DNA from 3 places in the Renibacterium salmoninarum ATCC 33209 genome. Region 1 is predicted to be linked to each of the others. Evidence: predicted binding sites of a transcription regulator. Region 1 holds the regulator's gene; each other region holds the start of a gene.
The links. The regulator LexA, encoded in region 1, represses DNA repair genes until DNA is damaged. The targets are predictions, from matches to a motif close to TCGAACANNTGTTCGA.
Positions count from the first base shown of each region.

Region 1 (7,768 bases):
TTTTATGGGCTCCGGGGGACGCCTAGCCAGCGCTGGTCCGTCGTTGATTATCAGCTATGCAATTTGCGGATTCTTCGCATTCATTATCTTACGTGCGCTCGGCGAGCTGGTGTTACACAGGCCTTCATCGGGGTCCTTTGTCTCGTACGCTCGAGAGTTCTTCGGTGAAAAGGCAGCCTTTGTCACGGGCTGGATGTACTGGCTCAATTGGGCGATGACCTCGATTGTGGACTCGACCGCTGTCGCACTTTATATGAATTTCTTTGGCAAGTATTGGGCGCCCTTGGGTGCGGTTCCGCAGTGGATCTACGCTTTGGCCGCGCTGGTGATTGTGCTGGGGCTGAACTTGGTTTCGGTAAAAGTTTTTGGCGAGATGGAATTCTGGTTCGCACTGATTAAGGTCGTTGCCCTGGTCGCCTTTCTACTGGTCGGGATCTATTTCGTTATTTTTGGCACCCCAATTGCTGGGCATGAAGTTGGGTTTAGCCTTATTGCCAATAATGGTGGTCTCTTCCCGAACGGGATCTTGCCCGCCCTCGTCGTCATTCAAGGTGTGGTTTTTGCCTACGCTTCGGTGGAGCTCGTGGGTACAGCAGCTGGTGAGACCGAAAATCCAGCCAAAATCATTCCGAAAGCAATTAACACGGTTATCTTCCGAATCGCGATTTTCTACGTTGGTTCGCTTGTTTTGCTCTCGCTTTTGCTGCCGTTTAACTCCTACAAAGAAGGGGAAAGTCCATTTGTCACCTTCTTTGGCTCGATTGGCATTCAAGGTATCGACGCGATTATGAATCTGGTGGTGTTGACCGCAGCCCTGTCTTCGCTCAACGCTGGCCTGTATTCCACCGGTCGAGTGCTCCGCTCGATGGCGATGGCAGGATCTGCGCCAAAATTCGCCGCTCGGATGAACAAATCTGGCGTTCCCTACGGCGGTATTGCCTTGACTGCCTTTGTGGGCTTGCTGGGCGTTGTGCTCAACGCTATCTATCCGTCGCAAGCATTCGAAATTGTGCTGAACGTGGCGTCACTGGGCATCATCTCAGCCTGGGCGATGATTGTGCTTTGCCAGATGAGACTAGCCGATTGGGCCAAGAAGGGCCGACTCCTGAGGCCATCATTTCGGCTATTCGGCGCACCCTATACGGGCTATTTAACTTTGCTTTTCTTGCTAACCGTGCTCGTTCTGATGTCTTTCGACTACCCGATTGGCACCTTCACAGTGTCCTCGTTAGTGATCATTATTCCGTTGCTGATCCTAGGTTGGTTCGTCTTTCGTGGACGTATTCGCGAATTAGCTGAGCAACGTCAAGGTTTCACTGGAGCGTATCCGGTGGTGGCGAATCTACCGGTCAGAGAGCCGAACAAAAGACAAAAAGGTACTAGTCCCGATGCCTGACTTCTAGGATTCGAAAGGACTTAGCCGTACTAAATCTGCGTACCTCAAGGTCAGCGAACTCTTCGGTAATCCAACGCTGCAAAGAGTCTGAGCCGAGGTTCTTCTGGACGACCAAATAGGCTGTTCCGCTCGGGGTCAGTCGGGGTAACCAGGTTCGAAGAATGTGATGCAATACGTCTTTGCCTACCCGAATAGGCGGGTTGGACCAAATGGTCTGAAATCGAATTGACGGGTCAAGTTCGTCCGGTTGACTTACCTGAACATTGCCCAGGCCCAACGCAGCTGCATTTTCTGCGGTCAAAGCGAGCGAACGTTCATTGACGTCCACGGCATGAATTCGAGCTTGCGGAGATTTTAACGCTAGCGTCAGCGCGATCGGACCCCAGCCGCAACCGATGTCAAGCAAATCGCCGTCGGAGGCTGGAGCTGGCGCCTCGGCGAGCAACACAGCGGCGCCCTTATCAATCCCCTCAGGGGAGAAAATCCCAGAATCTGTGTTGAGCAGGCGTTCTTGGCCTCCGAGCGAAACTCGCAATTGACGGCGGTTGTGGGCGCTCCCGGGCGCGGCGCTGAAGTAATGATCTGACATCAAAGACACCATAGCCGCTTTGAGCTTCGCATCGAGAATCTTCGACTCTGGCCTGATATAGTAGACACATGTTGATTTTCCTCTAATTGCGCACGCTCATCTCTGAGCCTGAGCCTGAGCATCGAACGTCGATTTCGCGCATTTTGCTGACGAAACCGTTCATCCGTTGAACATATCGAGCTTGTTCGCTTTTGGAATTTTGAGGAATCCATGTCACCCCCATTTATTATTCGCGCCTATCAGCGCGCCAACACCGAGACACGGGTTTCACCGAAGCCGAACGCTATTTGCACGTCTACGCGACCGGCACGGAAGTGAACAACAACTTCAGCACTCCCGACGGCTTAAGCCAACCAATTCAAACTTTCATGCACGCAAGCATTTAAAACGAAGCAGAATTCCGCCGCGATTATTGCCGCGTTTATCGCTGCCACCGTTATCTCAGCAAACTTTAGGAGGTCTAGATGACTGCTAAGCCAAAAGACCAGATGCAAGATACCGAGGCTGTCAGTGCCTCGGACTACGATAGAAGTCTCAGTTCTAAAAGGAGAATATGACCACTCAGGAAGAGTCCAACCAAGGAATCGAGAAAAGCGATGCTGCCGGTCAGGATATGAGCCCGGCAGAAATTCAAGCTGTTATTGATCGAATCTTGGCCAAGGACACCGCCAAAGGCGGCTCGCCACAGGATGCGCACGATGGCGTTCTGGACGGACGAGCCCAGGCGCTGAGCAGTCTCAGTCAAGAACACAGCGAGTACGACGGCGAGCAAGAGGATCTACAGGAACGGCGGGCTTTGGGCCGCGTTGCTGGCTTGTCCACTGAGCTCGATGACGTGACTGAAGTCGAGTATCGGCAGCTTCGCCTAGAGCGCGTGGTCTTGGCCGGGCTCTGGAGCGAAGGCACGTTGGCCGACGCGGAGAACTCGCTTCGAGAACTTGCCGCGCTTGCTGAAACCGCTGGTTCCGAAGTTCTCGATGGCCTAGTACAACGCCGGTCTAAGCCAGATCCAGGCACCTTTCTTGGTTCGGGTAAAGCGCTCGCATTGAAGGATGTCGTTTCCGCTACCGGAGCGGATACCGTCGTGGTGGATGCCGAGCTGGCACCCTCCCAGCGCCGGTCACTCGAAGACATCGTCAAAGTCAAGGTAATTGATCGAACGGCATTGATCCTTGATATCTTCGCTCAGCATGCCAAGTCTCGCGAAGGTAAAGCGCAAGTTGAACTAGCTCAACTTGAGTACCTTTTGCCACGACTGCGTGGTTGGGGCGAATCCATGTCTCGACAAGCGGGTGGTCAGGTTGGTGGTGCCGGCGCGGGTATGGGTTCCAGAGGGCCTGGCGAGACAAAAATTGAACTAGATCGCCGTCGAATTCGGACTCGAATGGCAAAGTTGCGGCGGGAAATTGCTGCGATGAAGCCAGCGCGAGAAGCGAAACGGGCCAATCGGCGTCGCTCCGAGGTTCCTTCAGCGGCGATCGCTGGCTACACCAACGCTGGTAAGTCATCAATCCTTAATCGCCTCACTCACGCAGGGGTTCTCGTCCAAAACGCGCTTTTCGCCACATTGGACCCAACCGTCCGCAAGGCAGCAACTCCGGATGGCATCGGGTTTACGCTTGCCGACACCGTGGGATTCGTGCGTTCGTTGCCAACGCAACTTGTGGAAGCTTTTCGATCGACTTTGGAAGAAGTTGCGGACGCGGACTTGATCCTGCACGTTGTCGATGTATCGCATCCAGACCCAGAAGGGCAGATTGCGGCGGTCCGAGAGGTGCTCTCCGAGGTCGATGCGCGTAAGATCCCGGAGATCATTGTGCTCAATAAGGCTGACGCCGCGGACCCGCTGGTGATTCAGCGGCTGACTCAGCGTGAAACTCGCTCAGTTTTGGTTTCGGCCAGAACTGGTCAGGGTATTGATGAGCTCTTAGAACTCATTAGCCAGGCCATTCCGCGACCCGGAGTGGAGTTGGAATTGATGATTCCTTATGACCGGGGCGACTTGGTCAGTAAATTGCATCAAACAGATGCTGAAATACTGAGTCAGGAGCACGGGGAAGCCGGCACTTGGCTCAAGGTAAAGGTCCGAGAAGGCCTGGCCGCTGAACTGAAGGAGTTCGCCCACCGGGGCTAAGCACTAATGGCTGATACAACGACTGACACGCCACTTTCCAGCGATGCCGCGACAACTGAGCCAGCTCGTGCTCAAGTTTCGGCGGAGAACCCGGAAAAATTGGCATTGGAACTGCTTGATGCAGCGGTCAATGCCATGGGTGGGCAGCAACGTCCCGGCCAGCACGAAATGGTCCGGCATGTGGTGCGCTCGATTGAATCGGGCGACCACCTGCTAGTCCAGGCCGGCACTGGCACCGGTAAGTCTTTGGCCTATTTAATCCCGCTCATCGTGCATGCTTTGGGCAATGACAAACCCTCATTGGTTGCGACGGCCACGCTTGCCCTGCAAGCCCAGATCGTTGGCAGGGACTTGCCAAGGCTACTAGCCGCGATCGAACCAGTTTTGGGCCGGAAGATCGACGTGGCTTTGGTCAAGGGCCGTAGCAACTATTTATGTCGGCACAAAGTCTCCGGCGGGTTTCCGACCGACGAGCCTGAAGACGGCCAGCTTTTTGCCCTAGGTGAAGACACATCGGTGGTGCACCTACCAGGCTCCGGTCCCACTACTGCAATGGGTCGCGAGGTGGTGCGCTTGCGGGAGTGGGCTGAGGAGACGAGCACGGGGGACCGAGACGAACTAACCCCCGGCGTAACAGATCGAGCCTGGCGCCAGGTTTCAGTTACCTCGATTGAATGCCTTGGTGCGCAAAAGTGCCCGATGGCGACCGAATGTTTTAGCGAACAGGCGCGGGCCCGTGGTGCGAAAGCAGACGTTGTGGTGACCAATCACGCAATGCTGGCGATTAGCGCCTTTGAAGGCCTCGCGGTATTACCTGAATATGACGTAGTGGTCGTCGACGAAGCCCATGAGCTCGTCGATCGAGTAACTAGCACTGTTTCAGGACAACTTTCTTCGGCGATGGTCAATGCGGCGGCAAGCGGCGCGCGTCGGCACACCGCAATCAGCGTTGATGACCTACACGCAGCCGCGAATGCCTTGGATGAGGTGTTGCACGGAGTCGAGGCCGGTTGGTTGCCGGACGGCTTGGCGCAGCGTCAATTGGATGCGATCAGCATGCTTCGTGAAGCAACTCGGGTGGCGTTGTCTGACTCCAAAGGCGAGTCTTCACAAGTCTCAGACGGCGGCCGACAAATGGCACGATCACGGTTACTGCTGATTTTGGAGTTGTGCGAGCGGCTATTGGCGGTTGCTGAATCTGGCGAAGTGGTCTGGATCTCGAGACAAGGCAACTTTGATCCGAAGCGAGGCTACGCTCCAGCGGATGAAGCTGAGCCCGCAACGGTCAATATCGCGCCCCTCAGTGTTGCCATGAAACTACGTGATGGCCTCTTTGGCGAACACACCGCGATCCTGACTTCGGCAACGCTTGCTATCGGTGAGGCATTTGAACCTACAGCGGGCGGGCTCGGCCTGTTAGGCAATGGCGCGCCAAGCTGGACCGGCGCCGATGTGGGCAGTCCGTTCGACTATCCGAAACAAGGCATGTTGTACGTGGCAGCTCATTTAGAGAAGCCCGGGCGCGGTAACTCGCCCGCACAATTGGACGAGTTGGAAGCACTCTTATTGGCCTCAGGTGGCGGAGCCTTGTGCCTCTTCTCCTCGCGGAAAGCGGCAGAGGACGCGGCAGCTGAAATGAGGTCACGTCTTCAACTGGATATTTTGTGTCAGGGTGAAACCTCGATGGCGGCGCTGATCAAGCAGTTTGAAGCCGAGCCAAACACCTGTCTTTTTGGCACCATGTCATTGTGGCAAGGCGTTGATGTGCAAGGCGACTCCTGCCGACTGGTAACAATCGATAGAATCCCGTTTCCACGGCCGGATGATCCCCTGATGACGGCACGGACCCGTGCAGTTGCCCAATCAGGAGGCAATGGGTTTATGTCGATCTCGGCAACGCATGCGGCAATCAGATTGGCGCAAGGTGCAGGGCGTTTGATTCGGTCATCCACCGACCGAGGGGTTGTTGCGGTCCTAGATTCACGATTAGCAACCGCCAGATATGGCGGGTTTTTGCGCGCCGCCCTGCCGCCATTTTGGGCAACGACTGACCGAAAAGTCGCCCTTTCCGCACTTCAACGCTTGGCGCATTAGTCAAGGCGTCAAGCGTTAGGACTGCAAGCGTTAGGGCGTCGAGGTATTGCGCCGCGTTTTATAGCGCTCGAAGAACCGTGACGACCTTACCCATAATCGTTGCGTAGTCACCCAAAATCGGTTCATACTGCGTGTTCTGTGGCAGAAGCCAAGTATGCCCATCGCGCTGCCTGAAGGTCTTAACTGTTGACTCATCATCGAGCAACGCGGCAACGATATCGCCGTTGATCGCTTCATTTTGACGTCGGACAACCACCCAGTCGCCGTCGCAGATAGCCGCGTCGATCATGGAGTCCCCGGCGACTTTGAGCATGAACAGCTCGCCATGGCCGACTAGCTGACGCGGCAGCGGCATCACATCGTCTACCACTTGGTCCGCCAGAATTGGCCCACCGGCAGCGATTCGGCCGACGAGAGGCACCATTGCGGTGTCCTGCGCGCTACCTAATTGAGCGACGTTGAGACCTTTGGCTGAGCTGCGAAGCTGTTCAGCATCTTCGAGTCCTTCAATGTCAACGGAGCCGCTTTCAAGAGTCAGCGGAATAAGAACTTCCATAGCTCGGGGTCTTTTAGGATCTCGGCGTAAATAGCCCTGTTTTTCTAATTGCGAAAGCTGATGCGTAACGCTAGAGAGGCTAGCCAAGCCCACAACATCGCCAATTTCGCGCATCGACGGTGGATAGCCGTTGGCGCTAATGGAGCGTTGGATGCATTCCAGAATCTTCTTCTGTCGCATCGTGAGGCCCTTCAGCTTGGCGCGCGCGGAGAGCGCCCCATTCTGATTGTCCTGTGCTGCCATTTCGATCCACCTTCCAGAGCTTGGAACTAGGTACCTTGCTAGATCGATCAACGAATACTGTCGGTGCTCGCTGATGGAATAGTGACATGAACGAAACAGCTTCGAGTGTCGCCTTCTTAGCAAGGTCTGACTTCAGATTAAGGCACTCGGGGCCCAAATTCAAATATATGTTCTAGCGAGTCTTGGCAAGTCTCGTTTACATGTGCTAAAAATGTATCAGATGATTCGAAAACATGTTCTATAGATCGGTATGGCAAATGTCAGCCATGGGGCACGAATTCGAATCGACGACCAGGAAGGTGATAGCGATGTCGGCAATCAGTATTCATTCAGTTCGACGGATCAGTGCCACAGTTTCGAGCGAAGGTAGCTCCGGCGAGGTTTTGAAGCCCGTAGAACCTTCAAAGCGGTCCCTTCGGCTGACGCGTAGGGGACGATTGGTATTTATCGGGGTGCCGTTCGTTTTGCTCGCCGTTTTAGCTTTGGTGCTGGTGGGTGTTTTGACCTCTCCTTTGAAAGCCAGCGTCGACTCTGCATCTGGTATCGAGGCAAGTAAGGTAACCGTTCAGTCGGGTGAATCGATTTGGTCGATCGCTGCTGAAGCGGGCCTTAATCGTGATCTTCGTGATGTGGTTTCTGAGATTGTGCAGCTCAACAGCTTGTCGACTTCGGTATTGTCGCCAGGGCAGCAGATTTTTGTGCCGGGTAAATAAACGTTCATTTCTTCAGGTTTTCCGGCCCGCGGTTAGAGCGATG
Region 1 covers NC_010168.1:607,146-614,913, forward strand. Annotated here, with positions in the region: gene RSAL33209_RS03105 (amino acid permease) at 1-1,396, shown strand, start outside; gene RSAL33209_RS03110 (class I SAM-dependent methyltransferase) at 1,380-1,988, opposite strand; gene hflX (GTPase HflX) at 2,539-4,119, shown strand; gene RSAL33209_RS03120 (ATP-dependent DNA helicase) at 4,126-6,213, shown strand; gene lexA (transcriptional repressor LexA) at 6,272-7,012, opposite strand; gene RSAL33209_RS03130 (LysM peptidoglycan-binding domain-containing protein) at 7,321-7,725, shown strand.

Region 2 (7,768 bases), 1.4 Mb from region 1:
TCAGCCCCGGCCCGTTCACGACTCCAGATTGCCTGATTAACTGCGTTGAGCACTAGCACGGTGTTCATAGAAGCACTCGCTGACCAGCCCAGGATCCTCCGAGAGTAGGCATCGATCACGAAGGCAACATAGACCCACCCGGACCAGGTCGAAACATAGGTGAAATCATCTACCCATAGCCGATCCGGTGCCGTTGGTGTGAAATCACGGCGGACCAAGTCCTTCGCTCGGGCCGCCTTCGAGTCTTTGATCGTGGTGCGTTTGACCTTGCCACGGACCACACCCTGTATGCCAAGTAACCCCATGAGCCGTTCTACCGTGCACCTGGCCACCGGCACACCTTCACGGTTCATCGCCAACCAGACTTTCCTGGTGCCGTAAACCCCGTAATTAGCGGCATACACCTTCTGGATCACGGGCTTGAGCACCTCATCACGTTGTTCTCGGTGAGATCGTGTTTTATCCACCCATTCGTAGTACGTGGACGGGGTGGTCTTCACCCCGTCCCAGTAAGCACCTGGCAGATCGACTCGACACCCCACCGCAATCCATTATTCTCGCGGTGACCGGCATGGTCCTTGATGTATTTCACGATCAGTTTTGTGGCGGTCGAGTTCGACCGCGAAAAAAGCTGAAGCACTCCGAAGGATCGCGTTCGCCCGTTTCAGCTCAGCGTTCTCACGCCGTAACCGTTTCAGCTCGGCCGATTCCGTGCTCGTTGTTCCAGTTCTAGTACCAACATCGATCTCGGCTTGCCGGACCCATTTACGCACCGTTTCCGGCACACCCACACCCAAAAGCTGGGCAACTTTTTGCATCGCCGCCCACGCCGAAGACGCACCCTCCATCTCCGCCACCATGCGCACCGTATGATCCTTCAACTCCTGCGGATACCGTGTCGTAGTTTTCCCTGCCATGTCCTGATCCTCTCAAACAAGAAAGTCTCCGGACACACCGGGGCGATTCAGGTACACGATTTTGCCCGCTGGCTACGAAGCTCTGCACGGACACGTGAGCTTTCTGCTTCGCGAAGTAGTCAATGAATACCCGGGATTCCGCCGAGGAATCGCTGAAGCTCATGATTTACCGGCAGAACAAGTGGTCGGCTTACTGCGAGAGCGGCAAGTATCGCTGCGTGAACAAGCCGCCAAAACCGAAACGCTACTCACCGGAGTAGATGCCGAAATTCGGCAGTTTTATTTGAATTACGAATACTCGCTCGCGATGCTTCAGGCAGAGCTGGCCTGGTTAGACGGCATCATCGTCGATCTGGAGCAAGGCAAGATCATCTGGTCGATCTTCCCCAGAATCGTCGCTGAAGCGCCACATTTACTTACCGCAAACACCCACACTGACACTTTCAAGGAAAAATCATGAATCAACATGCAAGAGCATGGCCGGCGCTTTGGTCGCTTGTCATCGGCTTCTTTATGATTTTGGTCGATTCGACCATTGTTACGGTGGCGATGCCATCAATTATGAAGAGCTTCGACGCCGATATTAATCAGGCGGTCTGGGTAACCAGAGCCTATCTTTTGGCTTATGTCGTTCCATTGCTGATCACCGGCCGCTTGGGCGACCGCTTCGGCCCGAAAAACATCTATTTGATCGGGTTGGTCGTCTTCACACTGTCCTCAGCCTGGTGTGGATTGTCCAACAGCATTGAGATGTTGATCTTGGCGCGGGTTGTTCAAGGACTTGGTGCAGCTCTGATGACGCCGCAAACGATGGCCGTCATCACCCGGGTTTTCCCGACAGAACGCCGTGGCTCAGCGATGGGACTCTGGGGTTCCGTGGCCGGTGTTGCCACCTTGGTTGGTCCGATCTTGGGTGGAGTATTGGTTGATGCCGCCGGTTGGGAATGGATCTTCTACATCAACGTTCCGGTCGGTGTGATTGGATTCATCTTTGCCGCACGACTCGTTCCGACGCTGCCCACCACGGCGCACCGCTTTGACTGGCTTGGCGTGGTGCTTAGCGGTTTAGGTCTGTTCTGCATAGTCTTCGGTATCCAAGAAGCAGAATCCTACAACTGGGGCAAGATTACTGGACCGATCCCCATCTGGTCCCTCATCATTACCGGCATTGTGTTGATGGTGTTGTTTGTTATTTGGCAGCGTCTCAACCGGGCGGAACCGTTGTTGCCTTTGGTTCTTTTCAAGGATCGGAATTTCTCGCTGGCTAACTTGGCGATCTCCGCAACGGGGTTCACCATCACCTCGATGGTGTTGCCGCTGATGCTTTATGCTCAGAACGTCCGCACGCTGACGCCCACCCAGGCTGCATTGCTTTTGGTGCCGATGGCGCTGATTTCTGGCGGTTTGGCACCCGTGGTTGGCAAGCTGCTCAACAAGGTAGATCCTCGCTATTTCGCAATTGGCGGCTTTGCAATCTTGTCCGTAGCGCTGTTCTGGATGGGATCAATCCTTACCGCTGACGTGCCGATTTGGCTGCTGTTGTTCCCGATCGCATTATTCGGGTTCGCAAATGCGGGAATCTGGGCTCCGGTCTCGATGACCGCTACCCGGAACCTTGACCCAAGGCTGGCTGGCGCTGGTTCTGGCGTATTCAACACAACTCGCCAAATTGGTGCTGTTTTGGGTTCGGCAGCAATTGCTGCGGTGATGCAAGCTCGGCTCAACGAGAACTTGCCGCACGCACCTGCTGGTGCCGCACCTGCCGGCGAAGGTCCTTTGCCAGAGTTCTTGCGTGCCGGATTCTCGACGGCGATGGGGCAGTCAATGTTTGTACCCGCCGCGGTGATTTTGGTTGGCGTACTCGCAGCGATTTTCTTCGTCAAACCGAAGAAGACTAGCCAAAAGAAGGACGAAGTTCCGGCATTTGCCGGCGAGTGAAATAGCTAGCTTCCCATCTCAACAGACTGGTGATCCAAACTGTCGGGGCCTTCGCCTACTGTGAAGATTATGAACTCAACGCAGTATTTTGTCGCCGCCAGCCTCGATGGTTTTATTGCCACAGCTGATGACGACTTAGCCTGGCTCTTTGAATTCAACGGTGCAGATGGCCAGGAAGCTGCTTATCAGCGTTTTTACGACGGTGTCGGTGCCCTCATGATGGGCGCCGACACCTTTCGTTTTCTACTCAGTCAAGATCTTGACGCCTGGCCTTACCCGGACGTACCCACCTGGGTGTTCAGCCACACAGAATTGCCTGACCTCACTACATTTACCGGTGCGGATATTCGTTTCGTGGCTGGCGACGTTGCTCCGGTACATCGGGACGCGCTCCTTGCCGCGGGGGGGGGGGGGGGAGAAGAACCTCTGGTTGGTTGGCGGTGGCAACCTGGTGGCGCAATTCCAAGAATTGGGTCTGCTAGACGAGATGTTGCTGACTCTCATTCCGACGGTGCTCGGCGCGGGCAAGCCCTTATTACCGTTGAAAAGCCCAACCTTGCCGCTGGAGCTTTTAGAGCACACCGTGTTTGGCAAAGGAATGGTTGAGCTTCGTTACCGGTTCCGGGACTCGGCGGCGGCTTTGAGCGAATTTAACCAGTCTGCCGTCTGACGAGGATTCTTAAACAACAAGACTCTGGGCACAATGCTGGCTGTTTTGGCCAGTTGGCGCATCGTGGAGCGCTTGCGGTTGAATGACTTGAAATACCAGGCCACGATCGAGTCCTTCGACAACAGACTTCGCCACGTTTCGATGTTGCCATTGCAAACAGGCTCTTTGCTGATGATTCGTTTGACCGTCCGACGAAGTAGTTGGGCCAGGGTGCGTGCCCGTGAGTAATCCAGGCCAAGAATGAGTTGAGCTCGGGGCGTGACTAAATCTCGAAAGGTGGCGTACGCCGAATCAAAGATCCAGGCGTCGCCGGCGACTACCGGCGCTACCAACTCACGAATCTCTACTGGCGGTCGCGATGTCCAGTTTGGTAGCCAACCGAACTCTTCGTCGACCAAGTGCGCTTCGATGCCGCTGATTTTGCTCAAAACAATGGCTAAGGTGGATTTTCCAGAACCGGTCACGCCGTAGATGAGAACTCGGCTCGCCTCGTGTGGAAGAATGTTCCTCGTATTAGACGGTTCTCTGTCGGTCATTTCGCGGCGTTATTGGGTTGTACCTCACGGATCATATTAGTCATTCGAACCGTGGAGAGCCGTCTGCCCTGTTCATCAGTCATCACGATTTCATGGGTGGTCAACGTTCTGCCAAGGTGAATCGGTGTGCATGTTCCGGTGACTAAGCCTTGAGCCGCTGCCCGGTGATGGCTTGCGCCAATTTCAACACCCAGAGCTTGCCGATTGCCAAAGCCTGCATGGATTCCGGCCGCGAACGAACCGAGCGTTTCTGCCAGAACCACATGCGCCCCGCCGTGCAGGATACCGGTGACTTGAGTATTACCTTCCACCGGCATGGTGGCAACCACGCGCTCGACGCTCAATTCCAAGAACTTGATTCCGAGCTTTACCGTCAGAGTACCCAGGCTATGTTGGCTTAACATCTGATGAAATTCTGCGGGAACTCCGGCATCGGTCAGTTGTTTTTCGAAAGGGTTTGGCGCCTTCGAGTGCGCGTCGTCACTATGAGTCATAGCTATAGGCTGGCACGCCCTGACGGCCAAACCAAGTCTTTCAGGGCCAAGAAGGCGGGCAGCCGCGGCTCAGGACCAAAAGTCCAACGGGGTTTAGAACTGTTGCTTGAGGCAGCAGACTAAGAATCGCATCTGGATAACTCTCAGCAAACTGAGGATATGATCTTCAAGGTCCGGTGGCACAGATTGCCTGACCCGTTCTTGGTCGTGTTCGTTGTAAGGCAAAGTCAGGGGTCCTCGTGGACTTAATGGTCATCGTCGTTTTGGTGATCGCAGTCGCACTGTTTTTCGACTTCACCAATGGTTTTCATGACACGGCGAATGCGATGGCGACGCCGATCGCGACCGGGGCAATCAAGCCCAAAGTCGCCGTCGGGTTGGCAGCAGTTTTAAACCTTGTTGGCGCGTTTCTCTCGACTGAGGTTGCCAAGACTATTTCCGGAAACCTGCTCAAAGAGGGGTCCGGTGGCGTCAGTATCACGCCAGCATTCATCTTTGCAGGCTTACTTGGCGCTGTGCTTTGGAACATGCTGACGTGGATGCTGGGCTTACCTTCGAGCTCTTCGCATGCCTTGTTCGGTGGTCTCATTGGCGCGGCTATTGTCGGTGCCGGTTTCGGTGTAGTCAATTACCGCGTGCTACTGAGCAACGTGATTTTGCCGGCGCTGCTGGCACCGGTGGTAGCCGGATTCGTTGCCTTCGTTTGCACGCTGGTGGCTTATGCGATCACTCAGCGAGTTGCCGAAAGTGGCAGCAACCTGCCAAGCCGGCGTGGTGGATTCCGGCACGCACAGATTTTTCCTCCTCATTAGTTGCGTTAGCGCACGGCACGAACGACGCTCAGAAAACCATGGGTGTTATTACCCTGGTCTTGGTTTCTGATGGGTATCAAGCAGCCGGTAACGACCCACAATTCTGGGTTATTGCCTCCTGTGCATTGGCGATTGCGCTAGGCACCTATTCGGGCGGCTGGCGAATTATCAAAACTTTTGGCACCGGCCTCGCCGAGGTCAAGCCCGCACAAGGCTTTGCCGCAGAGACCTCCACCGCTGCCGCAATTCTGGCTTCATCGCACCTGGGTTTCGCCCTGTCTACCACGCAGGTCGCTTCTGGATCGGTTATTGGCTCCGGCTTGGGCCGTCCTGGCGCGGTGGTGCGCTGGCGGCTGGCCGGAAAAATTGCTGTGGGCTGGTTGTTCACTTTGCCTGCGGCAGCAATAGTCGGTGCCATTGCCGCATTCATTGCGCAGCTTGGCCTTGTCGGATTGATCATCGACGCGGTGCTCGGTGTGGCTGGCGTAGCAGCAATCTTCTTGTACTCGCGGCGCAGCAAGGGTCACGACATTAGCGGCGTTGCCGAGGTTGAGGCGGCTGCTGACATCGTCAAGCGCGCTGGTCGTCAGCCGAAAATCAGGAGCACGAAATGAACATCAACTGGAATGCCTTTTTTGTGGTCGGCATTGCTACTTTGGTCGGTGCCCTGGTTGTTGTCACACTTTTTCTTCCGCGGTGCGGCTGCACGCAGCGGGCTTGGACCGTACCGGGCGAGCCAGAACCTGGACTCGAGTGACTGAATATGCCTGTTATCTACTCTGTATAGCAGCGGTGTTGTATGGCGTCTATTTGATCGTGCCATTTTTCCATCCCAAATCTTGAGGTGAAAGAGTCGGTGCTGCGCACTAGGCTAGATCCGTGAGTGAATCTAGCGCAGCAGCTTCTGTCAGCAACACGGCGACCAAGGCCACACCAAAACTTCTGGTTTTGGACGGGCATTCGATGGCGTTCCGCGCTTTTTATGCGCTGCCACCGGAAACTTTCGTCACCGACACCGGTCAGCACACCAACGCCGTGCATGGATTCACCTCAATGCTGCTGACCATGATCCGTCAGCAAAAGCCTAGCCACGTGGCGGTGGCCTTTGATCTTGATACACCAACCTTTCGATCGGTGGAATACACCGAATACAAGGCAGGTCGTTCGAAGACCCCGGAAGAGTTCTATGGCCAGATAGATCTGATCATCAAGGTCATGGAAGCCATGAACGTTCCCACTATCAGCATTGATGGCTTTGAGGCGGACGACATTATCGCTACCGTGGCTAGCCAGTCGGAAGCCGCTGGTTGGCAAACGTTGGTCGTCTCTGGTGACCGGGATGCCTTTCAACTGATCACGGATAACACCTTTGTGCTCTACCCGAAAAAGGGCATCTCGGATATTCCGCCGATGGATGCCGCGGCAATCGAAGCGAAATATTTTGTTCGGCCGGATCAATACTCGGATTTAGCCGCCTTAGTTGGTGAAACAGCAGATAACCTCCCGGGCGTGCCTGGCGTTGGGCCAAAGACTGCGGCCAAATGGATCAATCAGTACGACGGCTTGGCCGGAATTCTGGAAAATATTTACGCCATTGGCGGAAAAGTTGGCGATTCGCTCCGCGAGCATGTTGACAGCGTCAAGCGCAATCGCCGTTTGAACCATTTGCTGCGCGATCTTGACTTACCGGTGACCCTTGAGCAGATGGAATTGCAACACCCTGATCGGGAAAAAATCGAAGAGCTCTTTGATGAGCTACAGTTCAATACTTTGCGCAAACGACTTTTCGACTTATTTGGCGAAGACGAGGCTGAAGCATCTAGCGAAGGTCATGATGCGCCGGAACATGGTGTGCTCGGTTCGGCGGCGGAAATCTCGGCTTGGTTAGAGGCTGCTGGAACGGCAACAATCGGGCTGGCGCTATCCGGTCAGACGTTACCACTGGCGGAACCAGTTGGCATGGACGTGCACGGAATCGGCCTGAGTTCAGAAGAGTCGGCCGCCTTCATACCGCTGACAGGTCTAGACGAGGCAGCGGAGCAAGTCCTGGCGAGCTGGCTAAAAGGTTCGGCGCCAAAGGCTGTGCACGATCTCAAATCGGCTTTGAAAGCGCTCTCTGGACGCGGGCTGGATCTTGACGGCGTCGTAGATGACACGTCAATTTCGGCATATCTGATTCAGCCAGAACGCCGAAACTATGATTTGGCAGATCTGAGTCTTTACCATTTAGAGACTCCAATGACTGTGAGTGCTAGCAAAGACGCTGGCCAACTGGATTTGGGCCTTGAAGGCGACGACGGTGCTCAAGAAGCAGTACTGAGGGCTTTTGCGACCCAAAAGTTGAGCAGCTTTTTCGCGCCAATTCTGCTCGAGCGAAATGCGGAGCAGCTACTGACCGGTT
Region 2 covers NC_010168.1:2,042,714-2,050,481, reverse strand. Annotated here, with positions in the region: partial or broken gene RSAL33209_RS17130 (IS3 family transposase) at 1-917, opposite strand, end outside; gene RSAL33209_RS10210 (hypothetical protein) at 1,012-1,377, shown strand; gene RSAL33209_RS10205 (DHA2 family efflux MFS transporter permease subunit) at 1,374-2,855, shown strand; gene RSAL33209_RS19685 (dihydrofolate reductase family protein) at 3,193-3,525, shown strand; gene RSAL33209_RS10195 (P-loop NTPase family protein) at 3,468-4,061, opposite strand; gene RSAL33209_RS10190 (hotdog fold thioesterase) at 4,058-4,555, opposite strand; partial or broken gene RSAL33209_RS10185 (inorganic phosphate transporter) at 4,795-5,981, shown strand; gene polA (DNA polymerase I) at 6,247-7,768, shown strand, end outside.
Region 2: RSAL33209_RS10190 (hotdog fold thioesterase) is a predicted target of LexA. The motif match lies at 4,650-4,665, and genes of this name have one in related genera.

Region 3 (7,768 bases), 1.5 Mb from region 1:
GCCGTTAAACGAAACGAGCTTGCCGAGATTTCTGTTGATGCCCCGGCGCTCATCGATACAATTTCTGGGCTAGTCACTGGCGGTAAAAGAATGCGCGCTCTACTGTGCTACTGGGGCTGGCGAGGAGCCGGTGGCAACCCTGAAACCAGCAGCCCTATCACCACCGCTGGCGCGGCCCTAGAACTTTTCCAAGCGGCAGCTCTCATTCACGATGACATCATTGACCGTTCAGATATACGTCGTGGGGCGCCAAGCGTTCATCGGCAATTTAGCCAATTGCACCAACGGCAGCGCTGGGCTCTCGACCCGGAGCGATTCGGGCACGCTGCAGCGATCCTTGCCGGGGACCTCTGCCTTTCCTTCAGCGAGGAAGTCTTTTCATCGATTAACGTACCGGCGCCACAAAAGGCTCGCTCCGTCTTTAACACCATGCGCGCCGAGGTGATGGCTGGGCAATATCTGGACATTCTGGAGGAGGTCGCTGGCCCATCACGGGGGCCGGAAAACGCTGTGGAACGCGCTCAGTCAATTATTCGCTACAAGTCGGCAAAATACTCCAGCGAACATCCACTAGTACTAGGCGGAGCACTAGCCGGCGCAGACGCAAATCTGCTAAGCGGATATTCTGCCTTTGCCTTGCCGCTAGGCGAAGCCTTCCAACTACGCGATGACATGCTCGGCGTCTTTGGCGATCCGGCGACTACGGGCAAGCCAGCTGGCGACGATCTGCGCGAAGGTAAACGTACCGTTTTGATCGGGTACACCTTGCGTTTAGCAGACTCGGATCAGGCCGACTTTGTCGATCAACGACTGGGCATCCCCGATCTAGGCGAAGCCGATATTGAGCAAATTCGGTCCATCATGGTTGGCTGCGGAGCAGTTGCCGCTACCGAAGACTTAATTGGCCGCTACAGTGACACGGCATTCGAAGCTCTAGATTCGCTGCCAATCGACGAAAACACCATGCTTGCTCTACGATCGATGGCTCAGGCGGCAGTCCAACGAAGCGCCTAGCGGGCCTCTACGGGTTCCCGCCTGCGGGAGAATTTGCGAGTTGCGCTACCAAGCCAAAGCTTGCGCGCGACGCCGGATCTCAGTTTTGCGTCCAGCATGCAACGCATCGATGGGACGGCCGGGCAAGGTCTCATCGGCGGTAAAAAGCCAGACGATTGCTTCTTCATCCGAGTATCCAGCGTCCAAAAGCACGGCAAAGGTGCCCTTCAGGCTGTCAACTACCCGGTCTCCGGCCAAAAATTCTGCCGGTACCGACCTAATTTTGCGCTCTCCAATGCGTATTGCCAGCAGCGCGCGCTCATCAAGAAGCGCGTGCACTTTAGTGATCGAGACATCAAGGATCTCTGCGACGTCCGGTAAAGGTAGCCAGGCTTCCACCATGGATTCCGCACTGGACGCCGGTTGATCAGTGTTTTTCGACTCTGGGTTTTCAGCAATTCTCACCTGATAATGGTGCCATATTTTTGGCTTCGCTTCAGCCAGAACTAGGAAACTAAAGCGGCAAAACACTACTAAAAAGTCGACTAGCACAGATTTCGACACGCCGGAAATCAAAATACTAATTTTCTAAGCCCACTTGTGATAATCGAAAATTCGTGTAAATTCACAATAGTCACATAGGAAACACAGTTAACTCTGGCCACTTTAGCCACTGACGATGAGGATCGACCATGACATCCCCCCCCCAGCCCAATTCCAAGGCTGCCAAGCAGGCAAAGCAGCTTGCCGTCGTCAGCACGGCCGCGCTTCCGGTCATCATGCTTTCTTCGCTAGCGCTCGCTCAGCCAGCGAATGCGGCCCCCACCAGCACTCCGCAATCCGCGGGCACGCTTAATGCCGCGGTCAAAAATGCGGTAGCTAAAGTCTTAGCAAATCGGCCTGCTGGATCTTTTATCCCGGCAGGAAACGTAGCCGCCAGTCTGCCCAATCTGAAGACAGCGACTACGCCATCGGCAATCAAGCCAGCAGCGCCGTCGTCGAGCACTTATACCGTGCGCGCTGGCGACACGATTAGCTCGATCGCTGCCCGCAATGGCCTAAACGTCAATGACGTGCTGAGCCTCAATAGCCTGGGCCAAACCAGCCTGATCTTTCCTGGCCAGCAAATCAAGCTAACCGGCGTCGCTGCCGCTGCTGCGCCGGCGGCCGGCCCGAGTGCACCGGCGAGCGGCACTGCCTCCTACACGGTTCGCGCCGGCGATACTGTCAGTGCGATCGCCGCCAAAAACGGCCTCAAACTCAACGATGTCTTGCGGCTCAACGGCCTAGGCATGACGAGCATTATCCGACCGGGACAGGTACTTCAGCTTGGTGGCAATGCCGCACCAGCCGCGCCTGCACCAGTAGCCAGCACGCCAGCGCCAGCAGCGCCGAGCGCCCCGGCACCCAGCGGCGGTTACAAGATCAAATCTGGCGACACGCTCAGCTCAATTGCCGCGCGCAATAACGTCAGCTTGAACGACTTGCTCCAAGCGAACGGGCTCTCCATGAGCAGCGTGATCTACGCCGGAAAAACGCTCAGCATTCCCTGCGCGGTAACTCCGGCGAGTAACGTCACTCCGGCTGCACCTGCCTCAGGCCCGAGCACCTTTGGCAACTACACCTACCCTGAAGCCGTAGTTTCACAAGCGAACGCTAACCGCGCCGCATTGGCCGCTGCCCCGTTGCCAAGTCAGGCCGAGATGAAACAGCTCATCGCAGCTACCGCAGCCCAAATGGGTGTGGATCCTTCCCTGGCACTTGCCTTCGCCTTCCAAGAATCAGGGTTCCAGGCCCAGGTAGTGTCGCCGGCGAATGCTATTGGCGCCATGCAGGTCATCCCGCAGTCAGGGCAATGGGCCTCCGAGATGGTCGGACGTCATTTGAACCTCCTCAACCCGCAAGACAATGTGGTTGCAGGCATTGCCATCATCCGCGCGTTAGTACGTACCTCCCCCTCGGTAGAAACTGCAATCGCTGGCTATTACCAAGGTCAGACTTCGGTCAAGCTCTACGGCATGTACTCGGATACCAAGGACTATGTTGCGGCAGTACTTTCGCACCAAAACAACTTTCGCTGAGTAGCTAATCTGCTTGCTTAGGTAACGAAAAGCTCCCGATTCCGTGTTGGATTCGGGAGCTTTTCGCATCAGCATCTAGGATCGAAGGGTGCAAGATAAGGTTCAAGAGCCGTTGGTTGGCACACTCGTCGACCAGCGGTATCAAGTGTTGAGCAAGGTAGCGCGTGGCGGGATGGCCACGGTGTACCTTGCCACTGACCTGCGCCTGGACCGAGAAGTGGCGCTCAAAGTGCTGCATCCGCGTCTGAGCATGGACGATTCGTTCCTCGACCGATTGGGGCGCGAAGCGAAGGCTGCTGCCCGGTTGTCGCACCCGCACGTGGTTGGCGTACTGGACCAAGGTGAAGAGCTACGCGACGGTCACCAGCTGGCCTATCTGGTGATGGAATACATTCCGGGCCACACTTTGCGTGATGTTCTCAACGACCACGGTGCCTTGTCGCCGCGACTTGCCTTGGCCTATCTCGACGCCGTGGTTGAAGGATTAGCCGCAGCACACCGTGCAGGCTTAGTGCACCGTGACGTCAAGCCCGAAAATGTACTGATTGCCGACGACGGTCGAATCAAGGTGGGCGACTTTGGCTTAGCCCGAGCGGTTACCACCTCGACCAGTACCGGAACCCTGATCGGTACCGTGGCTTACCTCTCCCCCGAGCTAGTTATGGGTAAGCCTTCCGATGCGCGCAGCGATATTTATGCCGCCGGAATTATGCTTTTCGAGCTGCTCACCGGTGAGCAGCCATTCCGTGGTGAGGTGCCAATTCAGGTCGCCTATCAACACGTGAATTCCGTGGTGCCGCCGCCCTCCAGCGTGCTACCCGGCCTGGCCCCAGACCTGGACGAACTTGTTCGCTGGTGCACGGAATCTGATCCAGAAGATCGCCCGCACGATGCAAATGCATTACTTGGTGAACTCCGGCATATTCGAACCTCCCTGACCGACGCCCAACTTGATTTCAGCGGTGATCCGAACCGCACCGCGGCAGTCCCTGCGCCGCCGTCGTTCCCGCCGAGTTCTGCCGGACTCACCGAAGCTCTCAGTAGCGCCGCTCAGCCCACCGAGATTTTCACCGGGCCGCCGGCGCCGCAAGCAACGACAATCATGGACCGGCAGGTCAATCCGACCACCATGATGGAACGCCCAGCTCCGCTGACAGTGGATACGGAAGACGCGCCACGAATTAGTGCCCGAGCGGCGAAAAGCGCGCAGAAAAAGTCCGATAAGGCAGCAGCCCGCGAGGCAGCTCGCAATGCTTCTACGCCAGTGACTACTTTGCGAAAAGGCAACTCGCGGCGCAAAGGCATGATCTGGCTGGTACTAGTGCTGATCTTGATTTTGCTGGGCGCAACAGCTGGCTGGTTCTTTGGCTTAGGCCCGGGCGCCTTGGCTACGGTGCCCGATTTAAAAGATAAGACAGTCGCCGAAGCCCAAGCTGAATTGAGCAAGCTGGGCTTCAATTCGACGACGCAAGCCATCGATGATGAGACGATCGTCCAAGATCATGTGGTATCCAGCCAACCCGCAGCACAGAGCCAGCAGCGAAAGTTCCTCTCGGTAGTGTTGCTGGTCTCGCATGGGCCGACGCTTTACGCAGTCCCGGCAATGGTTGGTGGCAGCCTTGACGCAGCCAAATCTGCACTTAACTCGGCGCATATGGCCCTTGGCGCCGTGACCCAGCAATACGAAGAACAGATTCCTGCCGGTCAAGTACTGAGTCAAGATCCGGCGGCCAATGTGCAGAAACGGGCTGCCACACCCATCAACCTCTTGGTGTCGCAGGGGCCCAAACCGCTACCGGTGCCAGCCGTCGTCGGGCAGACTCAGGAGGCCGCGGTTAAGGCACTCACCGACGCTGGTCTCACGCCCGTGGTGGCAACCGATCAGGTCAATGACGCCAAGGTTTCAGCTGGCTCCATCGTTTCGCAAGATCCCGCCACCGGAACGCTTAGCAAGGGTGGCAAAGTAAATCTGGTGGTATCCAAAGGGCCGAAGATGGTTAATGTACCCAGCTTTATCGGTAAGCAGGTGGATCAGGCCGTTGAAGAACTTAAACGCCTGAATCTGCCGTACAAAATCAACGAAATCCTAGGCGGATTCTTTGGCACCGTGAGAGCTCAGGACCCAGTGAACGTATCGGTCCCTGAGGGCACCACGATCAACCTCACCGTCGTCTAATTCCCCGTTTCAGATAGCAAGACGTCTTTGCGATAGCAAGGAAACCATCGTTCTTGCTATCGCAAAGGCGTCTTGCTATCTCAGCTGAGTTTTGACGCCGGCGGCGCGCAGTTTCGTTGCAAGCCGTCTGGGGTCGTTCGCCGTTTCCCAGGTCCAGCGAACCACGGTAAGGCCCAACGCCCGCAGTCTGTCTTCGCGTTCCTTCTCCGCGATGACCACTTCACTCGGATCGCGGCCACGAAGATACTCTGGGTTTCGATACTTCACTCTGCCGTCGAGCTCTCCCGCTACGCCGAATTCCTGCCAATCGAAATCCGTATACCAAATCAGGCCATCCGTGTCGTCGAACCTTTTTTGCAGCGTAGGTGTAGGTAGCCCGGCCAGATGCATGTTGGCGCGGCTAATTGATTCGCCAACAGATCCAGATTCAGCCACCGCTAGATCCACAACGGCAAGCTCTCTTCGCATTTTGGTTTTGCTCGGCAATTTCAAAATCGCTTCGATGACCTGCGGCGCTAACACCGGATGAGAAAACTGCTCCGCGGCCAAGGGCTCAATGTTCAATAATCTGTCCATAGCCGCGAGCGCCGAGGGAAATTGTTGTCGCAAAGCCAATTCGACCGCAGTCTGGATCTTGCCCGTGACGGCTAAGCCATCGATTTCCCACGGTCCCGGTTCGATCGTCGGAAATATTCGACGTCGAGCCAATCCTGCTGAACGTTGCCCGCTACCCGGCGAAATGTTTATCTGGACGTGTTCAGGCAGCGCCGCAACCGGAAGTCCCCAGAGAATAGCCGCAGATTCTCCGCTACAAATCGGTGCGCAATGTTTCGCCGATGCGTTGACGGCATGCATTTTGAGCCGGTGTTTTTCTCCGCTGTCCAAAGTGACCCAGGTTTCCGCCTCGACGTACTTCGCATACCGCAGTCGGTGCAAAGTTCCGGTTTTGGCGGCACCGAGCAATCGGCGGGCACGGCCTTCAGCCAAGGGATCATCTGACGGACTGATCAGCAGCTTACGAAGGTCATCCATGGGAAAACTATTGAGCTTCAACCGGGAGAGCGCCAGCTAAACGTCGGAGCCTGTGGATAAAACAAGATAGCCAGACAGCTTTGCGTTAGCAAGAACGTCTGTCTTCTCGCTAACGCAAAGCTGTCTGGCTATCTGAAACGGGTTTAGCGCTGGGCTAGGGCTCCTGAAACCAGGAACGCCATTTCTAGCGACTGCATGTGGTTCAGGCGCGGGTCGCACACTGATTCGTATCGAGTCAGGAAGGCTTCCTGATCGATCGGATCAGCGCCACCAAGGCACTCGGCTACATCGTCACCGGTCATTTCGACGTGCAAGCCACCGGGGAAGGTGCCCAAGGCTTGGTGCACTTCGAAGAAGCCACGCACCTCGTCCATTACGTCGTCGAAATTGCGAGTCTTGTAACCATTAGGTGAGGTCACCGTGTTGCCGTGCATCGGATCGGTCACCCAAAGCACCTGCGCACCAGAGTCAGTAACCTTCTGCACCAAGGCGGGCAGCTTCTCACGAATGTTTTTCGCGCCCATCCGAGTGATGAAGGTGATCCGACCCGGTTCCCGGTTTGGATCCAATTTGTCGATCAAGCGCAGCGCATCGTCGCCGGAGGTGCTTGGGCCAAGTTTGACGCCGATCGGGTTGCGCACCTGAGAAAGGTAATCCACGTGCGCAGCATCGAGCTGCCGGGTCCGCTCGCCAATCCAGAGGAAGTGTCCACTTGTGGCATACGGCGTCCCGGTCCGCGAATCGATACGAGTCAGCGAACGCTCGTAATCCAGCAGCAGCGCCTCGTGGCTGGCAAAGAACTCAGTGCGCTTGAGCGCCTCAAAGTCTGAGCCGCAGGCTTCCATAAACCGGATTGCCCGGTCGATCTCCCCCGCCAATGATTCGTAGCGTGCGTGCGCCGGATTCTGCGTGAAGCCCTTGTTCCAGTGATGCACTAATCGGAGGTCGGCAAAACCACCCTGAGTGAAGGCTCGAATTAAGTTCAAGGTCGACGCCGAGGTATGGTAGGCGCGCACCAGCCGCTGTGCGTCGTGGCCGCGTGATTCGGGCGTGAATTCGTAATCGTTGACCATATCGCCGCGGTATGCCGGCAAAGTCACGCCGTCGCGCGTTTCGTCGTTCGAGGACCGTGGCTTAGCAAACTGGCCAGCCATCCGACCCATCTTGATCACGGGCAATGACGCGCCATAGGTCAACACAACCGCCATCTGCAGGATGGTTTTGACGCGAGCACTGATTTTATCTGCCGTGGCACCATCGAAGGTTTCAGCACAGTCGCCGCCTTGCAACAGAAATGCCTTGCCCTGCGCTGCGGCGGCAAGCCGGTCACGCAGAATATCAACTTCACCAGCAAAAACCAGCGGCGGCAGCGAGGAAAGCTCTTTGATCGAAGACTGATAGACCGCTTCATCTTGCCATGTCGGCTGCTGGGAAATCGGCAGCGAGCGCCAGGCATCCAAGCCCGGGTAGTTCGCGGCGCCGGCTT
Region 3 covers NC_010168.1:2,240,565-2,248,332, forward strand. Annotated here, with positions in the region: gene RSAL33209_RS11110 (polyprenyl synthetase family protein) at 1-1,014, shown strand, start outside; gene RSAL33209_RS11115 (Rv2175c family DNA-binding protein) at 1,060-1,395, opposite strand; gene RSAL33209_RS11120 (LysM peptidoglycan-binding domain-containing protein) at 1,686-3,074, shown strand; gene RSAL33209_RS11125 (Stk1 family PASTA domain-containing Ser/Thr kinase) at 3,163-5,250, shown strand; gene RSAL33209_RS16360 (hypothetical protein) at 5,326-6,282, opposite strand; gene RSAL33209_RS11135 (class II 3-deoxy-7-phosphoheptulonate synthase) at 6,426-7,768, opposite strand, start outside.
Region 3: RSAL33209_RS11120 (LysM peptidoglycan-binding domain-containing protein) is a predicted target of LexA. The motif match lies at 1,601-1,616, and genes of this name have one in related genera.